3 regions of the Enterobacter sp. ECC-219 genome follow, and region 3 is predicted to be linked to each of the others. Evidence: predicted binding sites of a transcription regulator. Region 3 holds the regulator's gene; each other region holds the start of a gene.
The links. The regulator Fur, encoded in region 3, represses iron uptake genes when iron is present. The targets are predictions, from matches to a motif close to ATAATAATGAGAACNACTATCAA.

Region 1 (5,813 bases), 1.8 Mb from region 3:
GCGTTTTTGCGGCGAAAGAGCTGGAAAAAGATAAAGTTGCCGGGATGAATCTGACGAAAATTGGTGAGATTTCTACGTCTGACACCACCGCGCCGATGGATGCAAGAAAAGAGCTGTCGAAGAAAGCGGATGAGCTGGGCGGGACGTACTACGTCGTCACCAGTGCAGAAAAACAGACCAAAAACGTACGCGCTACCGCGGACGTCTATAAGTAATACGATAAAGCCGGGCAGCAATGCCCGGCTTTATTAGCGCAGTGCCCACCACTCCCTGAGGCAGGCCTTTCCTTCCGGGCAGCTTTTACAACTGCCGGAGAGGCAGCCGTCCGCTTCTTCCTTAATCCGCACGGCTTTACCCATCGCTTCCAGGCGTTCCAGCATGGCATCGATCATCGGCTGCGGCGTATGCAGGCTGAGGCTGAGCTGTTTTGCCTCCATCCGCCCCTGAAGCGCCAGCAGGTCACGAACCTGAATCAACGATGCCATCTGGTTTCCTCTTAGTGACAGTCGCCAGCCGGGCTGCTGCAGCAGGTTGCGGCGGTTTTACGATTCGCCAGCAGGTCGATGTCGACGCGGCTGCGTGCCCGGCGTAGCAGACCGAGAATCATTACGTTAAACAGCACAACCGCGAGAATGCAGACCAGGCTGTAGCGCGGGTGCTGACTGAAGTTAACGGTCTGATAAAACAGCGTCGCCAGCGCGTAAGCGATATTCAGGCCCCACAGGATGGAGAAGCCCATCCAGCCGCGGCTGGACTCGCGGGCAATCGCTCCCATGACGGAGATGCACGGGATATAGAGCAGGACAAAGATGAGATAGCTGTAGGCCGCAGACGCGCTGCCAAACTTCTCGCCCATCACGCCCATGGCACCGGTCGCCATTTCACCGTCGCCCTTGCTGGCCTCAATCGGGTTCGCCAGCACGCTCAGGCTGAAGGTATCTTTCAGGCTCTGCCAGGTCTCCTCTACGGCACCCAGCAGTTCGTCACCGAGGTGAAACTCCGCCGGGTTAAATTCCTGCTCCTGAATGTTCTCTGCGGTGTAGAGCGTGTTCAGGGTCCCGACGACCACCTCTTTCGCCATCGCCCCGGTGAACAGTCCCACGGTCGCCTGCCAGTTATCTTCCTGCACGCCAATTGGTTTAAAGACCGGCGTGATGACGCGGCTGACGGAGGCGAGGGCAGAGTCGTTGATGTTATCCGCCGTCTGTCCACTCAGGGTGAAGCTGTTCAGCGCGCTCAGGAAAATACTGACAATGACAATCACCTTACCGGCGCGCAGCACAAAGCCTTTCAGGCGCTGCCAGGTCTGGATCGCCAGGCTTTTCAGATGCGGTACGTGGTAGACCGGAAGCTCCATCACAAACGGCGACGCTTCACCACGCATGATGGTGTGCTTGAGCATTAAGCCGGTCAGGATCGCCATCACGATGCCCAGCACATACAGCGAGAAGACTGCCAGCGCGCCCTGCTGACCAAAGAAGGCGGCTGCAAAAACCGCAAAGATTGCCAGACGCGCGCCGCAGGACATAAATGGCGCCATCATGATGGTCATCAGACGTTCACGCGGCGCATCCAGGGTGCGCGCGCCCATCACCGACGGCACGTTACAGCCGAAGCCGACGATCAGTGGGACGAAGGATTTACCCGGCAGACCCAGCGCCTGCATCAGGCGGTCCATCACGAAGGCGGCGCGCGCCATGTAACCGGAATCTTCAAGGAACGAGAGGAACAGATACATCATGCCGATCTGCGGCACCAGCGGCAGCACGGTGTTGATACCGCCGCCGATCCCCTGAGCGAGGAAGATGGTTAGCCATTCCGGGAAGTGCAGGGTGTAACCCAGCCACTGAATACCATGAACGAAAACGGCGACAGAACCCGCGTCAAAAATCGGCTGGAGCGCGCCACCAATGTTAATGGCAAGCAGGAACATCACGTACATCACCAGCAGGAAGATTGGCAAACCGAGGAAGCGGTTGAGCACAATCTTATCCACCGCCGCCGTAAAGCGGCTGGGTTCCGCGGTAAGGGCGTTGCTGACCACGTCACAAATTGACGCAATAGCCTGATAACGCGCATCGGCGATGTGCAGCGCCGGGTCGTCCAGCTCGCCGCTGAGACGGGCGAGGGTCACGTCCAGCTTATCTGCCGCATGTCCGGCATAGGCGCGGCTATAGATATCCCCTTCCAGCATCTGCAGGCCGAGCCACAGACGCTGTTTCGCAGGCATATTTTTGTCCATCTCCTGCGCCAGCAGATCGGCTTCGCGCAGCAGCGGCTGGGCGTAGTGCACCAGCTCAACGTCGCGGTTTCCCGCGTGGCGATCAATCGCCAGCTTCAGCGCGTCGATACCGCGAGCGCGGGTCGAGACCAGCGGAACGACAGGGCACCCAAGGCGCGCAGAGAGGGCATCGACGTCAATGCGCAGCTTTTGTTTCTCTGCAATGTCGAGCATGTTGAGCGCCACGATGCAGGGGATCCCCAGCTCCAGCAGCTGCAGTGTCAGGTAAAGGTTTCGTTCGAGGTTAGAGGCGTCGACCACGTTGATCAGCAGATCGGCATCGCCGCCAAGAATGTAGTGGCAGGCAATTTGCTCATCGAGCGAGGTCTGGGATGAAATCGTGGTTAAGGAATAGGTGCCGGGAAGGTCGACCAGGGTCACCTGATTGTCTGTTGTCGTGAACTGACCTTCTTTACGTTCAACCGTTACGCCTGCCCAATTTCCCACGCGCTGGCGCGCGCCGGTTAACTGATTAAATAAGGTTGTCTTGCCGGAATTAGGATTGCCAATTAAGCCAATAGTTAATTTTTTCATTGTATTAGACCCACCGAAACCGCTGGCTTGTTAACGGGATAAAGATTCAACTTCAATTAATGCGAGGTCTTTTTTGCGCAGAACCAGATTCACGCGCCGGGTTTCGATATGGACAGGATCGCCCAACGGCGCTACGCGCACGACCTGGAATGATGAGCCGGGCAGCATGCCCAGTGACAGCAGCTTCTGCCGATAGGCCGGGCTAATTTCGCGGGTAAAACCGGTAATTTTCCATGCACTGTCTGGAGTGAATTGCATAATGCCTGATTCCACGAGAGGTTAAATAATCTACACTGCGATGATAATGAGAATAGTTTTTATCAGCAATAATAAAAATGTGACGGGATGTTGTTAATCGTATTAATTTGCGGTCTGATTGACCTTGCTCAATATTTGCTGAATTGCCGGGAAAATGAAAAGAGGGATATTTGTTAACGGGGTGATAATTAGTGGTTTAAATCTGGCTGTGCAATCGGTTTCATATATTTCGAGATGTTTTATTCCCCTCACCCCGGCCCTCTCCCCAAAGGGGCGAGGGTGTTAAAGTTCCCTCTCCCCTTTGGGGAGAGGGTTATGGTGAGGGGGGGGTTGCCTTAGCGTTTCTTACCCATCGCGGCCGCCAGCGCATCCATCATCGCGCTGTTGCCCGCAGGCTGTGCATCACGCCCGCGCGGTTTTGCGGCTTTCGCGGCCGGACGCTGCTGCTCGCGGCCTCCGCCGTTGCCGCCACGGCGCGCGTTGGTGTCGCCCGGCTGCTCGTCCAGACGCATGGTCAGGGCGATACGCTTGCGCTGCAGATCCACTTCCAGCACTTTCACCTTCACGATGTCCCCCGCTTTGACCACGGTGTGTGGGTCTTCAACGAACTTGTCGGCAAGGGAGGAGATATGCACCAGACCGTCCTGGTGCACGCCGATATCCACAAACGCGCCGAAGTTGGTGACGTTGGTCACCGCGCCTTCCAGCACCATGCCCGGCAGGAGATCGTTCATGGTCTCGATGCCGTCAGCAAAGGTCGCCGTTTTGAACTCAGGACGCGGATCGCGGCCCGGTTTTTCCAGCTCTTTGATGATATCGGTGACGGTAGGCACGCCAAATTTTTCGTCTGTGAAGTCCACCGCTTTCAGGTTGCGCAGGGCGCCGCTGTCGCCCATCAGGTCTTTAAGCGCCTGCTGAGTAGCGGCCAGGATGCGCTCAACAACCGGGTATGCTTCCGGGTGAACGGTAGAGGCATCCAGCGGGTTATCGCCGTGGTTGATGCGCAGGAAGCCCGCGCACTGCTCAAACGCTTTCGGCCCCAGGCGGCTCACTTTAAGCAGCTGCTGACGGTTCTGGAACTGACCGTTCTCGTCACGCCAGGCCACGATGTTCTGCGCCATCATGCGGGTTAAGCCCGCCACACGGGTCAGCAGAGGAACGGAGGCGGTGTTCAGGTCCACGCCGACGGCGTTTACGCAGTCTTCCACCACCGCATCCAGCTTGCGCGCCAGCTGCGTCTGGCTCACGTCGTGCTGGTACTGGCCCACGCCGATGGATTTCGGGTCGATCTTCACGAGTTCGGCAAGCGGATCCTGCAGGCGACGGGCGATGGAGACCGCACCACGCAGGGAAACGTCCAGGTCCGGGAACTCCTGCGCCGCCAGCTCAGAGGCGGAGTAGACCGATGCGCCCGCTTCGCTGACGATCACTTTCTGTGCCGTCACTTTCGGGAACTGCTTCTGCACGTCGAGGTAGAAACGCTCGGTTTCGCGTGATGCGGTGCCGTTACCGATGGCAACCAGCTCCACGTTGTACTTCTCGCACAGCGCCGCCACCACGACGGCGGCTTTCGCTGCCTGTCCGGTATGCGGGTAAATGGTGTCGGTGGCGACCAGCTTGCCGGTGCCGTCAACCACAGCGACCTTCACGCCGGTACGCAGGCCCGGATCGAGACCCATGGTGGCGCGCAGGCCGGCAGGAGCGGCCATCAGCAGGTCGTGCAGGTTACGGGCGAAAACGTTAATCGCTTCATCTTCAGCGCGCTCGCGTACGGTACCCATCAGCTCGGTTTCCAGGTGCATCAGCACCTTGATGCGCCAGGTCCAGCTCACTACGCCTTTGCGCCAGCTGTCCGCTGGGGCGTTGTTCAGGCGCAGGCCGAGATGGTCGATAATGATCTGCTCGCAGTGGCTCTCTTTCGGCGGCTCGTCAAACTGCGGGTCGGCGTTCAGGGAGAGCTGGAGCACGCCTTCGTTGCGGCCGCGGAACATCGCCAGCGCGCGGTGAGAAGGGGTGGTTGAAATCGGTTCGTGGTGATCGAAGTAGTCGCGGAACTTCGCGCCTTCTTCCTCTTTGCCCGCGACGACGGTAGAGACGATGTGGGCATTCTTCCACAGGTAATCACGCACTTTGGCCAGCAGGGCAGCGTCTTCCGCGAAGCGCTCCATCAGGATGTAGCGCGCGCCGTCCAGAGCGGCCTTGGTGTCCGCGACGCCTTTGTCGGCGTCGATGAATTTCGCCGCTTCGGTGTCCGGGTCGTGAGACGGCTCATTCCATAGCAGGTCGGCCAGCGGCTCAAGGCCCGCTTCAATCGCAATCTGCCCGCGCGTGCGGCGCTTCGGTTTATACGGCAGATAGAGATCTTCGAGTTCGGTTTTGCTCAGGGTGCCGTTAATGGCGCTTTCCAGCTCGCTGGTCAGCTTGCCCTGTTCGCCGATGGATTTGAGGATCGCCTGACGACGTTCTTCCAGCTCGCGCAGATAGCCCAGACGGGTCTCCAGGTTACGCAGCTGCGTGTCATCCAGACCGCCGGTGACTTCCTTACGATAGCGTGCAATAAACGGCACGGTGTTCCCTTCATCAAGCAGGCGAACGGCAGCTTCTACCTGTTCGGCTCTGGCCTGAAGTTCACCCGCAATAATGCGGCAGAGCGAATCTTTCATCATGGCTTTATCATCTTGTGGGTCAAAATCAGGGGATAGTTATACGGGCTGACACGGCAAAATGCCAGCCGGGGAGG
Region 2 (5,813 bases), 1.9 Mb from region 3:
GCTAACAAACGTGAAGAGATCAAAGAAGTTCGTGCGGGCGACATCGCTGCAGCTATCGGTCTGAAAGACGTGACCACTGGTGACACCCTGTGTGACCCGGATCACCCGATCATTCTGGAGCGTATGGAATTCCCTGAGCCGGTAATCTCCATCGCAGTTGAACCAAAAACCAAAGCTGACCAGGAAAAAATGGGTCTGGCTCTGGGCCGTCTGGCGAAAGAAGACCCATCATTCCGCGTATGGACTGATGAAGAATCTAACCAGACCATCATCGCTGGTATGGGTGAACTGCACCTGGACATCATCGTTGACCGTATGAAGCGTGAATTCAACGTTGAAGCGAACGTGGGTAAACCTCAGGTTGCTTACCGCGAAGCGATTCGCGCGAAAGTTACCGATATTGAAGGTAAACACGCTAAGCAGTCTGGTGGTCGCGGTCAGTACGGTCACGTTGTGATCGACATGTACCCACTGGAGCCTGGCTCTAACCCGAAAGGTTACGAGTTCATCAACGACATCAAAGGTGGTGTAATTCCTGGCGAATACATCCCAGCCGTTGATAAAGGCATCCAGGAACAGCTGAAAGCGGGCCCTCTGGCTGGCTATCCGGTTGTTGACATGGGTATCCGTCTGCACTTCGGTTCTTACCACGACGTTGACTCCTCTGAACTGGCGTTTAAACTGGCTGCGTCTATTGCCTTTAAAGAAGGCTTTAAGAAAGCAAAACCAGTTCTGCTTGAGCCAATCATGAAGGTTGAAGTAGAAACTCCTGAAGAGAACACCGGTGACGTTATCGGTGACTTGAGCCGTCGTCGCGGTATGCTGCGTGGTCAGGAATCCGAAGTAACTGGCGTTAAGATCCACGCTGAAGTTCCGCTGTCCGAAATGTTCGGATATGCAACTCAGCTGCGTTCTCTGACCAAAGGTCGTGCATCATACACCATGGAATTCCTGAAGTATGATGATGCGCCTAACAACGTTGCTCAGGCCGTTATTGAAGCCCGTGGTAAGTAATCCACAGGATTAAAACCTAAGTCCCGTGCTCTCTCCAGAGGGGAGAGCACTATAGTAAGGAATATAGCCGTGTCTAAAGAAAAATTTGAACGTACAAAACCGCACGTCAACGTTGGTACTATCGGCCACGTTGACCATGGTAAAACTACCCTGACCGCTGCAATCACTACCGTTCTGGCTAAAACCTACGGTGGTTCTGCTCGTGCATTCGACCAGATCGATAACGCGCCAGAAGAAAAAGCTCGTGGTATCACCATCAACACTTCTCACGTTGAATACGACACCCCGACTCGCCACTACGCACACGTAGACTGCCCAGGCCACGCCGACTATGTTAAAAACATGATCACCGGTGCTGCGCAGATGGACGGCGCGATCCTGGTTGTTGCTGCGACTGACGGCCCAATGCCTCAGACCCGTGAGCACATCCTGCTGGGTCGTCAGGTAGGCGTTCCTTTCATCATCGTGTTCCTGAACAAATGCGACATGGTTGATGACGAAGAGCTGCTGGAACTGGTAGAGATGGAAGTTCGTGAACTGCTGTCTCAGTACGATTTCCCAGGCGACGACACCCCAATCGTTCGTGGTTCCGCGCTGAAAGCGCTGGAAGGCGAAGCAGAGTGGGAAGCGAAAATCATCGAACTGGCTGGCTTCCTGGATTCTTACATCCCAGAACCAGAGCGTGCGATTGACAAGCCATTCCTGCTGCCAATCGAAGACGTATTCTCCATCTCCGGTCGTGGTACCGTTGTTACCGGTCGTGTAGAGCGCGGTATCATCAAAGTTGGTGAAGAAGTTGAAATCGTTGGTATCAAAGAGACTGCGAAGTCTACCTGTACTGGCGTTGAAATGTTCCGCAAACTGCTGGACGAAGGCCGTGCTGGTGAGAACGTTGGTGTTCTGCTGCGTGGTATCAAGCGTGAAGAAATCGAACGTGGTCAGGTTCTGGCGAAGCCAGGCTCAATCAAGCCACACACCAAGTTCGAATCTGAAGTGTACATCCTGTCCAAAGACGAAGGCGGCCGTCATACTCCGTTCTTCAAAGGCTACCGTCCACAGTTCTACTTCCGTACAACTGACGTGACCGGTACCATCGAACTGCCAGAAGGCGTAGAGATGGTAATGCCAGGCGACAACATCAAGATGGTTGTGACTCTGATCCACCCAATCGCGATGGACGACGGTCTGCGTTTCGCAATCCGTGAAGGCGGCCGTACCGTTGGCGCGGGCGTGGTTGCTAAAGTTCTGGGCTAATTAATTATCCCTGAATAAAAAAAGGACGCTTCGGCGTCCTTTTTTGTTTTCTACCGAAAAGTCACTGTCATAAAAATTCGCATTTTTTGTCCGCTCCCGCCCCGTATTCCGGCGCTTGTGCTATTGTAATCATAACCATTCTCACTTACACTTTGCGCATATTTTGAACGGGAGTCTCTATGTACGTTTGTTTATGTAATGGTGTAAGCGACAAAAAAATACGTCAAGCCGTTCGCCAGTTTCAGCCACAGTCATTCCAGCAGCTTCGCAAGTTTGTTCCGGTGGGAAATCAATGCGGTAAATGCGTTCGCGCAGCGCGTGAGATTATGCAGGACGAACTGATGCAGATCCCGGAATACAAAGAGATCGCGTAAGCGCCCATCTTTTTTTTGACATCCCCGTAGCCCGATCTACGCTTCAATGAGTGGAAGCGGAGGGACTATATAATGAAAGGTGATGTTAAAATCATAAGTTATCTCAATAAATTATTGGGAAATGAGCTTGTCGCAATCAACCAGTATTTTCTCCATGCAAGAATGTTCAAAAACTGGGGTCTTACACGTCTGAATGACGTTGAGTACCATGAATCTATAGATGAGATGAAACACGCTGATAAATATATCGAGCGTATTTTATTTCTTGAAGGTATTCCTAACTTACAGGATCTCGGCAAGCTGGGCATCGGTGAAGATGTCGAGGAGATGTTGCGTTCTGACCTCAGGCTGGAACTTGAAGGTGCGAAAGACCTTCGTGAAGCCATTGCCTATGCGGATAGCGTTCATGACTATGTGAGCCGCGATATGATGATCGAAATTCTGGCAGACGAGGAAGGTCACATAGACTGGCTGGAGACCGAACTCGATCTTATCGATAAACTCGGTATCCAGAATTATTTACTGGCGCAAATCCGCGAAGAGGAATAACACCGTCTTAAGGTGCTCAGGTTATAAACCAGTAAAAATAGCCGAAGCCGCTCGCCGCCAACGCTGGTCCGAAAGGAATCACTGGCGAAACGTGCGGCTTTTTCACCATTAGCACCAGACCCCAGATGACGCCGATTAGCGACGCCGCCAGCAGGATGACCGGCAAGCTCTGCCAGCCTGTCCAGGCACCTGCTGCCGCAAGCAACTTGAAATCTCCGAACCCCAGCCCCTCTTTATGGCGCAGAAGCCAGACCAGCCAGTAAAGTGCCCATAGAAAAAGATAGCCAGCCGCAGCACCCGTGACCGCATCCTCGCAGGTCACCACGCCACTGTGGAGATTAAACAGCAGGCCAAGCCACAGGAGCGGTAGGGTGAGCGTGTCAGGGAGCAAATAGTAACGGTAATCGATCACGCTCAGGGCCAGCGCAAACCAGAAATAGAGAAAAATCGCCAACGCTAAGACAGGTGAGGTGGGGTGCTGATAAACGCTGTAGATCGATGCCAGCAGGCACAGCGCCTCAAACATCAGATATCGAAAAGGAATTATGCCGCGGCAGTATCGGCAGCGCCCTCTCAGTAGTAGCCAGCTTAGCAATGGGAGGGTGTCCCCCCGTTTCACCACATTATTGCAATGGCTGCAGTGTGAGCCCGGCGACCACAGCGTAAGCCGCGTTTTACCCACATGATCCCTGAGGTCGCGTTGCACGATCATTGGCAACCGGTCAACGACGCGCCCCATCAGGCTACCTGCAGTCAGCCCGATTGCCAGAAACAGTATCAATTGCATCTTATTTTCCTCGGGTGCCCAGAGGAAGCGTCATACGCGTGAGGATAATGCTGCTGTCACCTTGCTTACTGGCGTGAAATTCCAGCGTATCGATGGGAAGCCCCTTTTCAAGTTGCAGCTGCCACAGCCATGACATAAACGCCTCCACGTCGATCGCCGCAGCGGTGACCTCCAGTGTTTCATCCTTCTGACTAATCTTCACCGTTAGGCCTGCCTGTTTTGCATCGGCAACGACTGTATTTACTAAGGTTGTAGCCCCATTGCGTATAGGCAGTAGACCCCGTCCGGAGGCCTGTTTTTCCAGCCAATCCGTGTCGCGCTTCAGCTTTTGACAACGTAGTTGCAGCGTGTCGACGGCGCGAGACAGCGGAAGATAGAGGCCGAAGCTGTACAGGATGAAAGGAGTAAGGACGATTAACGCCACGTACAATACTCGTTCGTTTCCGTTTTTCTGTGATAGCCAGTTCTTTAAGCGATTAATCATTGCGTAGCGTCCACAATCCTTGTTGATGTTTTTCAATTCGCAGCGATAGTCCTGACGCGTCAGCGGCAATAAATTGTTTGACGGTGGCCTCATCAGGGGCAAAAAGCAAAATCCGTAGCAAACCTTGTTTGCGATCGTAGTCCACGCCCTCAAGCGATAACGTCGGAAACGTCGACATACCCTCATGTAACCGCTGCAGAATCGGGAGCGGTGCGGGAAAGGTGCGTTGCAACTGCGACGGGAGAAAGGCCTTCATGTTGTTTCGGTGCGGGTTGTCGGGTATGTAGCTTTGCCACAGCACCTGCTGTCGGTTTTTCAATTGCTGTTCAAGAGTATGGAGTTGCCAGTAAAGTCCCGCCTGGGTAAGGAGCGCAACACCAGCGGCCAGCAACACGCAACCGACGGCCACTTTTTTCAGGCGGCCCATGAGAAGTCTCGCCCTGTCGCCATCGGTAACGCGCCCGTGCAGCAGGTTGACTGTGTGGGCTTGAGGATACAGGGCGAGCAGTGGCTGCAGCGCGTGGACGCTATCGTCATGACCGATATTCGTAAGTGGGCCATAACAGAACAGCCGCGCGGGTCGATAGTGAGCAAGCAAATGTTCAAGCCAAATGTCGGACAGACAACAGGCACGCCCTTCGTGTGTTCTGACCAGCCAGGCGTCTTTATCGCGCCAAAGCGTCCAGCCCTCTTCAGTCACAGGCAGTGCGAGCGCGTCGAGCGTCACGTGGCAAAGGTTAAAACCGGCATCAAGAAAAGGCATTAACCTGGCCTTGAGCCAGGCGAGATCAATACCCACGACCCTGAGTTCCTCGTTGTGGTGACATAGGATCGTCCAGTGGTGTACTGGTTGCCCCTCATCCAGTGTCTCATCCGCCAGCCACTGTAATTTTTGGGCGGTCAACTCGTAGCCGCTTGTCGGGACGGTTAACGTTCTGAAGGTTGCCTTCTGTACCGGAAGGAGGAGGTGAGTCGGACGGTCTGCCTGTTGGCGCGCCAGCCCCGACAGCGAGGCACCCGGCTCCAGCGAGTGTATCTCGCAGCGGCTCTGTTCATCATACAGCGTCCATTCCAGAGGGCCATCCGGCGCTTCGGAAAGACGAATGAGTAAAGTAGAAGAGGTCGTTAACATCCTTTTAATCTTCCTCGCCCGCAATGAGCTGGCGCTGATAAATCTTAAACGTGCTGTTTTTGTCGTCATAAAGCAGTGTGGTGATCATTCCGGCGTTCAGTTCGCCCTGTTGGGCGGAAGCGACAATGCGAAAATAGCTGCTGCGGGTGGTCAGTAATTTCTTGACCACGTCCACTAGCGGCCTGGCAGCGCTAAACTCTTTTTGTGCCAGCCAGGTAA
Region 3 (5,813 bases):
AGCCGTTACAGCACGGCAGAAAAGCCGGTATTTAACCGTACCGTAGGTTTGCGTGATACCTGGACGAAGATCGGCGAATAATAACGCTGCACTGGTCAATGAGAAACAAACGCCGCTTATAGCGGCGTTTTTTTATTTAATGATCATATCGTTAAAGTAGACCCGTAATTAGGCCAACTAAAATTTTTGGTCAACGTGGTGCTACTTATTTTTCTAAAAAAAGTTTGTCTTTCTGATAAAAAAGTGAATAAAGACAAATACGTGTTTTTTTACGATCTAATACGTTGAAATTACCTGCTTTAGCCCCGCCACACCTCGCATCCGGCTAAATGTTACAAAGCACTACCAATTATGTGCACTTCGTCATAATCCTGACTTTTGCCCACTGAAAAGCATTGATAATTCGCGTCGCGAAAAATAACCTAAAGACGGTAGTTAATTCGAGGGTATTTATAACTACCCCTGACCATTTGGTCTTTTATATTTTCGCCGTTTAAGGCGTTTTAATTCGTCAAAGAGGAATAATCTATGCGTACGTTCAGTGGCAAACGTAGTGCGCTGGCGCTGGCTATTGCCGGTGTGACAGCAATGTCGGGCCTGGTGGTGACACCAGAGGCGAAAGCAGCAGGTTTCATCGAAGATTCTACCCTCACTGGCGGTATTTATTACTGGCAGCGTGAACGTGACCGTAAAGATGTCACAGAAGATAAATACAAAACCAACCTCTCTCACTCCACCTGGAACGCCAACCTGGACTTCCAGTCAGGCTATGCCGCTGATATGTTCGGTCTGGATATTGCCGCATTTACCGCAATCGAAATGGCGGAAAACGGCGACAGCGGCCACCCGAACGAAATTGCCTTCTCCTCCAGCAATAAAGCCTATGACGAAGACTGGTCCGGAGATAAAAGCGGTATCAGCCTTTATAAGGCTGCAGCGAAATTTAAATACGGCCCGGTCTGGGCGCGCGGGGGGTATATTCAGCCAACCGGCCAGACGCTGTTAGCGCCGCACTGGAGCTTTATGCCTGGTACCTATCAGGGTGCAGAAGCCGGGGCTAACTTTGACTACGGTGACGCAGGTGCGTTGAGCTTCTCCTATATGTGGACCAACGAGTACAAAGCACCGTGGCACATCGAAATGGATAAGTTCTACCAGAACGATAAGAAAACCAAAGTCGATTACCTCCACTCGCTGGGCGCGAAGTACGACTTTAAAAACGATCTGGTTCTGGAAGCCGCATTTGGTCAGGCGGAAGGCTATATCGATCAGTATTTTGCTAAAGCCAGCTACAAATTTGATATCGCCGGTAGCCCGCTGAGCACCAGCTACCAGTTCTACGGTACGCGCGATAAGGTCAGCGATGGCAGCGTAAATGACATTTATAACGGCACCGCGTGGCTTCAGGCGCTGACCTTCGGCTACAAAGTCGGTCAGGTTGATTTGCGTCTGGAAGGGACATGGGTGAAGGCGGAAGGGCAGCAGGGCTACTTCCTGCAGCGTATGACCCCGACCTATGCATCATCCAACGGTCGTCTGGATATCTGGTGGGATAACCGCTCCGACTTCAACGCCGACGGCGAGAAAGCGGTCTTCTTCGGCGCCATGTATGACCTGAAAAACTGGAACCTGCCTGGCTGGGCGGTGGGGGCTTCTTACGCATACGCCTGGGACGCAAAACCAGCAGACATGGCGACGCCGGATGCCTACTACGATCCAAACTATCGCCTGAAAGAGTCCTCCTACAGCCTGGATGCTATCTATACCCTGCAGGATGGCCGCGCGAAAGGCACGATGTTCAAGCTGCACTTCACCCAGTATGACAACCACTCCGATATTCCAAGCTATGCGGGCGGTTACGGCAACATCTTCCAGGATGAACGTGACGTCAAATTCATGGTTATCGCCCCATTCACCATCTTCTGATGAGCACACCGGCGGGCTGAATCCCGCCGGTCTGGAGACTTCACATGATGAAAAAAATCGTAATCGTCGCGTTGCTGGCATCAGGGCTGGTGGCGTGCGTTCAGACTCAGGCGCCGAAAGAGGATTCCCGTCTGAAGGAGGCGTATAGCGCCTGTATTAATACTGCGGAAGCCTCGCCGGAGAAAATCGAAGCCTGTCAGAGCGTGCTGAATGTGTTGAAGAAAGAGAAAGCGCATGAGCAGTTCGCGACGCAGGAGAACGTTCGGGTGATGGATTATCAGGCCTGTATTCAGGCGCGTAAAACCGGTAACGATCAGGAAGTGGCGAAGCGTTGCGATAAGATCTGGAACGAGATACGCAATAACAATAAATAAGTTGCTTTACGCCCGGTGGCACTTTGCTTACCGGGCTTTTTTGACGCAAAAAAAAGCCAACCTTGCGGCTGGCTCAGAGTATGAACGCTAACTTATTTTGTGTCGTGAGCGTGTTCATTCTCGCGGCAATCCCCTTCAGCGCAGTGACCGTAAAGGTACAGGCTGTGGTTGGTCAGGCGAATGCCGTGACGAGCTGCGATTTCACGCTGACGCGCTTCGATGGAATCATCGCTAAATTCAATGACCTTGCCGCAATCGAGGCAGATCAGGTGATCGTGGTGATGCTGCTGGGTCAGTTCGAATACAGATTTACCGCCTTCGAAATTATGACGGGTAACAATGCCCGCGTCATCAAACTGGTTCAGCACGCGATAAACGGTGGCCAGCCCAATCTCTTCACCCATGTCGATAAGACGTTTATAAAGGTCTTCCGCACTGACATGGTGATTGTCTGGACCCTGAAGCACTTCGAGGATTTTTAATCGAGGAAGCGTTACTTTCAGGCCAGCCTTCTTTAATGCGGTATTGTTGTCAGTCATGCGGAATCTGTCCTGTTGCTAAACGATTCACTTCTGAAGGAAGTGACAGAAAATGCACCTGGGTTAATGCGTCTCATTATAGAACTGCCATGCCTAAATGAAAACTGCAAGTCTCAGGCAAAGTATGCTTATAAAAACGTGGTATCACCAACAAACTTGCTCAATGGAAACCACATTTTGCCAGGGAGACATTGTACAGGTCTGGGCGAAAAAGTTAAAAGTTTGTAGCAATTAATTTAATCGGTTTTACCTGGAAAACGGGCGCAACCTGCGTTGCGCCGTAGAAAAAATCAGGCGTTGAGAATATCGTCCAGGTGGAGTTCTTCACGGATCTGCTTAACCCACTTCTCTACACGCTCTGCCGTAAGCTCAGGCTGACGGTCTTCGTCAATGGCCAGACCCACAAAATGATCGTCATCGGCCAGGCCTTTAGAGGCTTCGAAGTGGTAACCGGCAGTCGGCCAGTGACCAACAATAACCGCGCCATTCGGCTCAATGATGTCGCGAATCGTCCCCAGCGCGTCACAGAAGTACTCGGCATAGTCTTCCTGATCGCCACAGCCAAACAGTGCGACCAGCTTCCCGTTGAAGTCCACCTCTTCCAGCGTCGGGAAGAAATCGTCCCAGTCGCACTGGGCTTCACCGTAGTACCAGGTTGGAATACCCAGCAGCAGAATGTCATAGCCCTCGAGATCTTCTTTGCTGCTCTTGGCGATGTCATGCACATCAGCAACGTCTTTACCGAGCTGTTTCTGAATGTTTTTTGCGATATTTTCGGTATTGCCGGTATCACTGCCGAAGAAAATGCCGATGATTGCCATGAGTAAAATAACCTCTTGAAACTTAATGGTATGGTGGCGCAATTCGGCCACGGATAAGGGCAATAATAGCAGAACTGGCAACCCTGCGGAAACCGCTATCGCGCAGGACTGCACTCTGTGCTACATGAAAAGGGCGATAAAGGGGTTTTTCAGACTTATGCCTGGCTGCGAAGCGTCTCAAGCTGAGCGATGAGCATCTCTTCAATAAGCTCGCTGCGGCTGATATTACGCGCCTCGGCCAGCTCGTTAAGCGCATCGACAGCGTCAGCGTTGAGCTTCAGTTCGACACGCTTAAGCCCACGATTTTTATCGCGTTTAAGCTGATTGCGTTTATTGATACGCAGCTGTTCATCGCGCGAAAGCGGATTCGTTTTCGGTCGTCCCGGTCGACGCTCATTCGCGAACAGATCTAGTGTCGTACGGTCCGTTTGTTCTTTGGCCATGATTCTGAGACTTCGGGGGAAACACGCCGCCCTGCTAAAGCCCGGGCGATAAGCGCGCCATCATACATCACCAAAAACGGCACGCCAACGACTGGAAGCCTGTCATCTTCCAGTCGCTCTCTTTTTAATCAATTTGCAGTATCAGCGAGATAGCGGCGGATAGCGCGCAGTACAGCGTCAGGTTTTTCGGCGTGAACCCAGTGCCCGGCCCCGGCAATCACGTGGGCGCGCGCCTGCGGGAACTGTGCCAGCAGCGTGTCGCGGTAAGCGTCGGTAATATAAGGAGAGTGGCCGCCGCGAATAAAGAGAGCAGGGTGCGGCCAGGTGGGGACGGTTTCCCAGCCCACGATGTTGTTGTACTGGTCCCACAGCACCGGCACGTTAAAACGCCATTGCCCGTCAACAAATGACTTCAAAAGGAACTGCACCACGCCTTCTTCATCAAGATGTTCACGCATAACCGTTGCCGCCTGCTGACGTGTGGAAACGCCAGCTGCCGTTACAGCATTAATTGCTGCGAAAATCTCATCATGACGTCGAACGTCGTAGTCCACAGGGGCAACATCAATGACCACAAGCCCGGAAATGCGTTCTGGCGCCAGCGCGGTGAGCGCCATAACCGCTTTACCGCCCATTGAATGCCCGATGAAGGTCACCTTCTGCAGATTGTGCGCATCAAGCGTATCCAGCAGATCCTGCGCCATTGCCGCATAGGTCATTTCGTCTGAGCGGCCGGAAAGCCCGTGATTGCGCATATCAACCTGTAGAATATCGTGATCGGTGACCAAATCGCGGGCCAGCACGCCCAGGTTATCCAGGCTGCCAAAAAGTCCATGAACCAGCACGATGGGGGAATTATTGTTCGGCGATTGTGCAGTTTGCGCTCGGGTATTCAATTTCATGGCAAAGTTCTTTTTTTACGTATGTCAGGTTAGGGTATCATGTTGACCATTCTGCCGCCCGGCTGCAAGGTTCCAGTTTAATCTGACTTTTGCCGCCAACCTGGTTTGACGCTATCCGCTGTTGGGATTTGACCTTATAATCCCAATGACTTGTATTCAGATAAGATATCGCACTGGATTAAGATGAAAACAATCGAAGTTGATGACGAACTCTATCAGTATATTGCCAGCCAGACGCGGCATATCGGGGAGAGCGCGTCCGACATTTTACGGCGCATGCTTAAAATTTCCGCCGCTTCACAGCCTGCCACCCCAGTTACCAAAGATGTCGTGTCTCAGCCGAGCGTTGCTGCACAGGCAAAACCTGCCGTGACGCCGGTAAAAGATAAAGTGCGCGCGATGCGTGAGCTGCTGCTCTCCGACGAATATGCGGAGCAGAAAAAGGCGGTCAACCGTTTTATGCTGGTGCTGTCTACACTTTACGCCCTGGATAACAAAGCGTTTGCTGAAGCGACCGAGTCGCTGCACGGCCGTACCCGCGTCTATTTCGCGGGCGACGAGCAGACGCTGCTGCAAAATGGCAATCAAACCAAACCTAAACATGTCCCTGGCACCCCGTACTGGGTGATCACCAATACCAATACGGGCCGCAAGTGCAGCATGATTGAACACATCATGCAGTCCATGCAGTTCCCGGCGGAATTGATTGAAAAGGTTTGCGGTACAATTTAACCCTTGCATCATAAGGACCCGGTAATGGCAAATCACAGCCGTGCAGGCCAACCTGCACAACAAAGCGATTTGATTA

Region 1: feoA (ferrous iron transporter A) is a predicted target of Fur. The motif match lies at 3,114-3,136, and genes of this name have one in related genera.
Region 2: bfd (bacterioferritin-associated ferredoxin) is a predicted target of Fur. The motif match lies at 2,391-2,413, and genes of this name have one in related genera.

What each region holds. Positions count from the first base shown of each region.
Region 1 covers NZ_CP143680.1:246,534-252,346, reverse strand. Annotated here, with positions in the region: gene V1603_RS01335 (YdgH/BhsA/McbA-like domain containing protein) at 1-215, shown strand, start outside; gene feoC ([Fe-S]-dependent transcriptional repressor FeoC) at 249-485, opposite strand; gene feoB (Fe(2+) transporter permease subunit FeoB) at 497-2,815, opposite strand; gene feoA (ferrous iron transporter A) at 2,846-3,073, opposite strand; gene V1603_RS01315 (Tex family protein) at 3,409-5,739, opposite strand.
Region 2 covers NZ_CP143680.1:182,561-188,373, reverse strand. Annotated here, with positions in the region: gene fusA (elongation factor G) at 1-1,014, shown strand, start outside; gene tuf (elongation factor Tu) at 1,084-2,268, shown strand; gene bfd (bacterioferritin-associated ferredoxin) at 2,448-2,642, shown strand; gene bfr (bacterioferritin) at 2,715-3,191, shown strand; gene V1603_RS00995 (A24 family peptidase) at 3,208-3,978, opposite strand; gene gspM (type II secretion system protein GspM) at 3,980-4,462, opposite strand; gene gspL (type II secretion system protein GspL) at 4,455-5,594, opposite strand; gene gspK (type II secretion system minor pseudopilin GspK) at 5,599-5,813, opposite strand, start outside.
Region 3 covers NZ_CP143680.1:2,042,472-2,048,284, forward strand. Annotated here, with positions in the region: gene glnS (glutamine--tRNA ligase) at 1-81, shown strand, start outside; gene chiP (chitoporin) at 529-1,926, shown strand; gene chiQ (ChiQ/YbfN family lipoprotein) at 1,974-2,300, shown strand; gene fur (ferric iron uptake transcriptional regulator) at 2,393-2,839, opposite strand; gene fldA (flavodoxin FldA) at 3,130-3,660, opposite strand; gene ybfE (LexA regulated protein) at 3,816-4,103, opposite strand; gene ybfF (esterase) at 4,232-5,005, opposite strand; gene seqA (replication initiation negative regulator SeqA) at 5,189-5,737, shown strand; gene pgm (phosphoglucomutase (alpha-D-glucose-1,6-bisphosphate-dependent)) at 5,762-5,813, shown strand, end outside.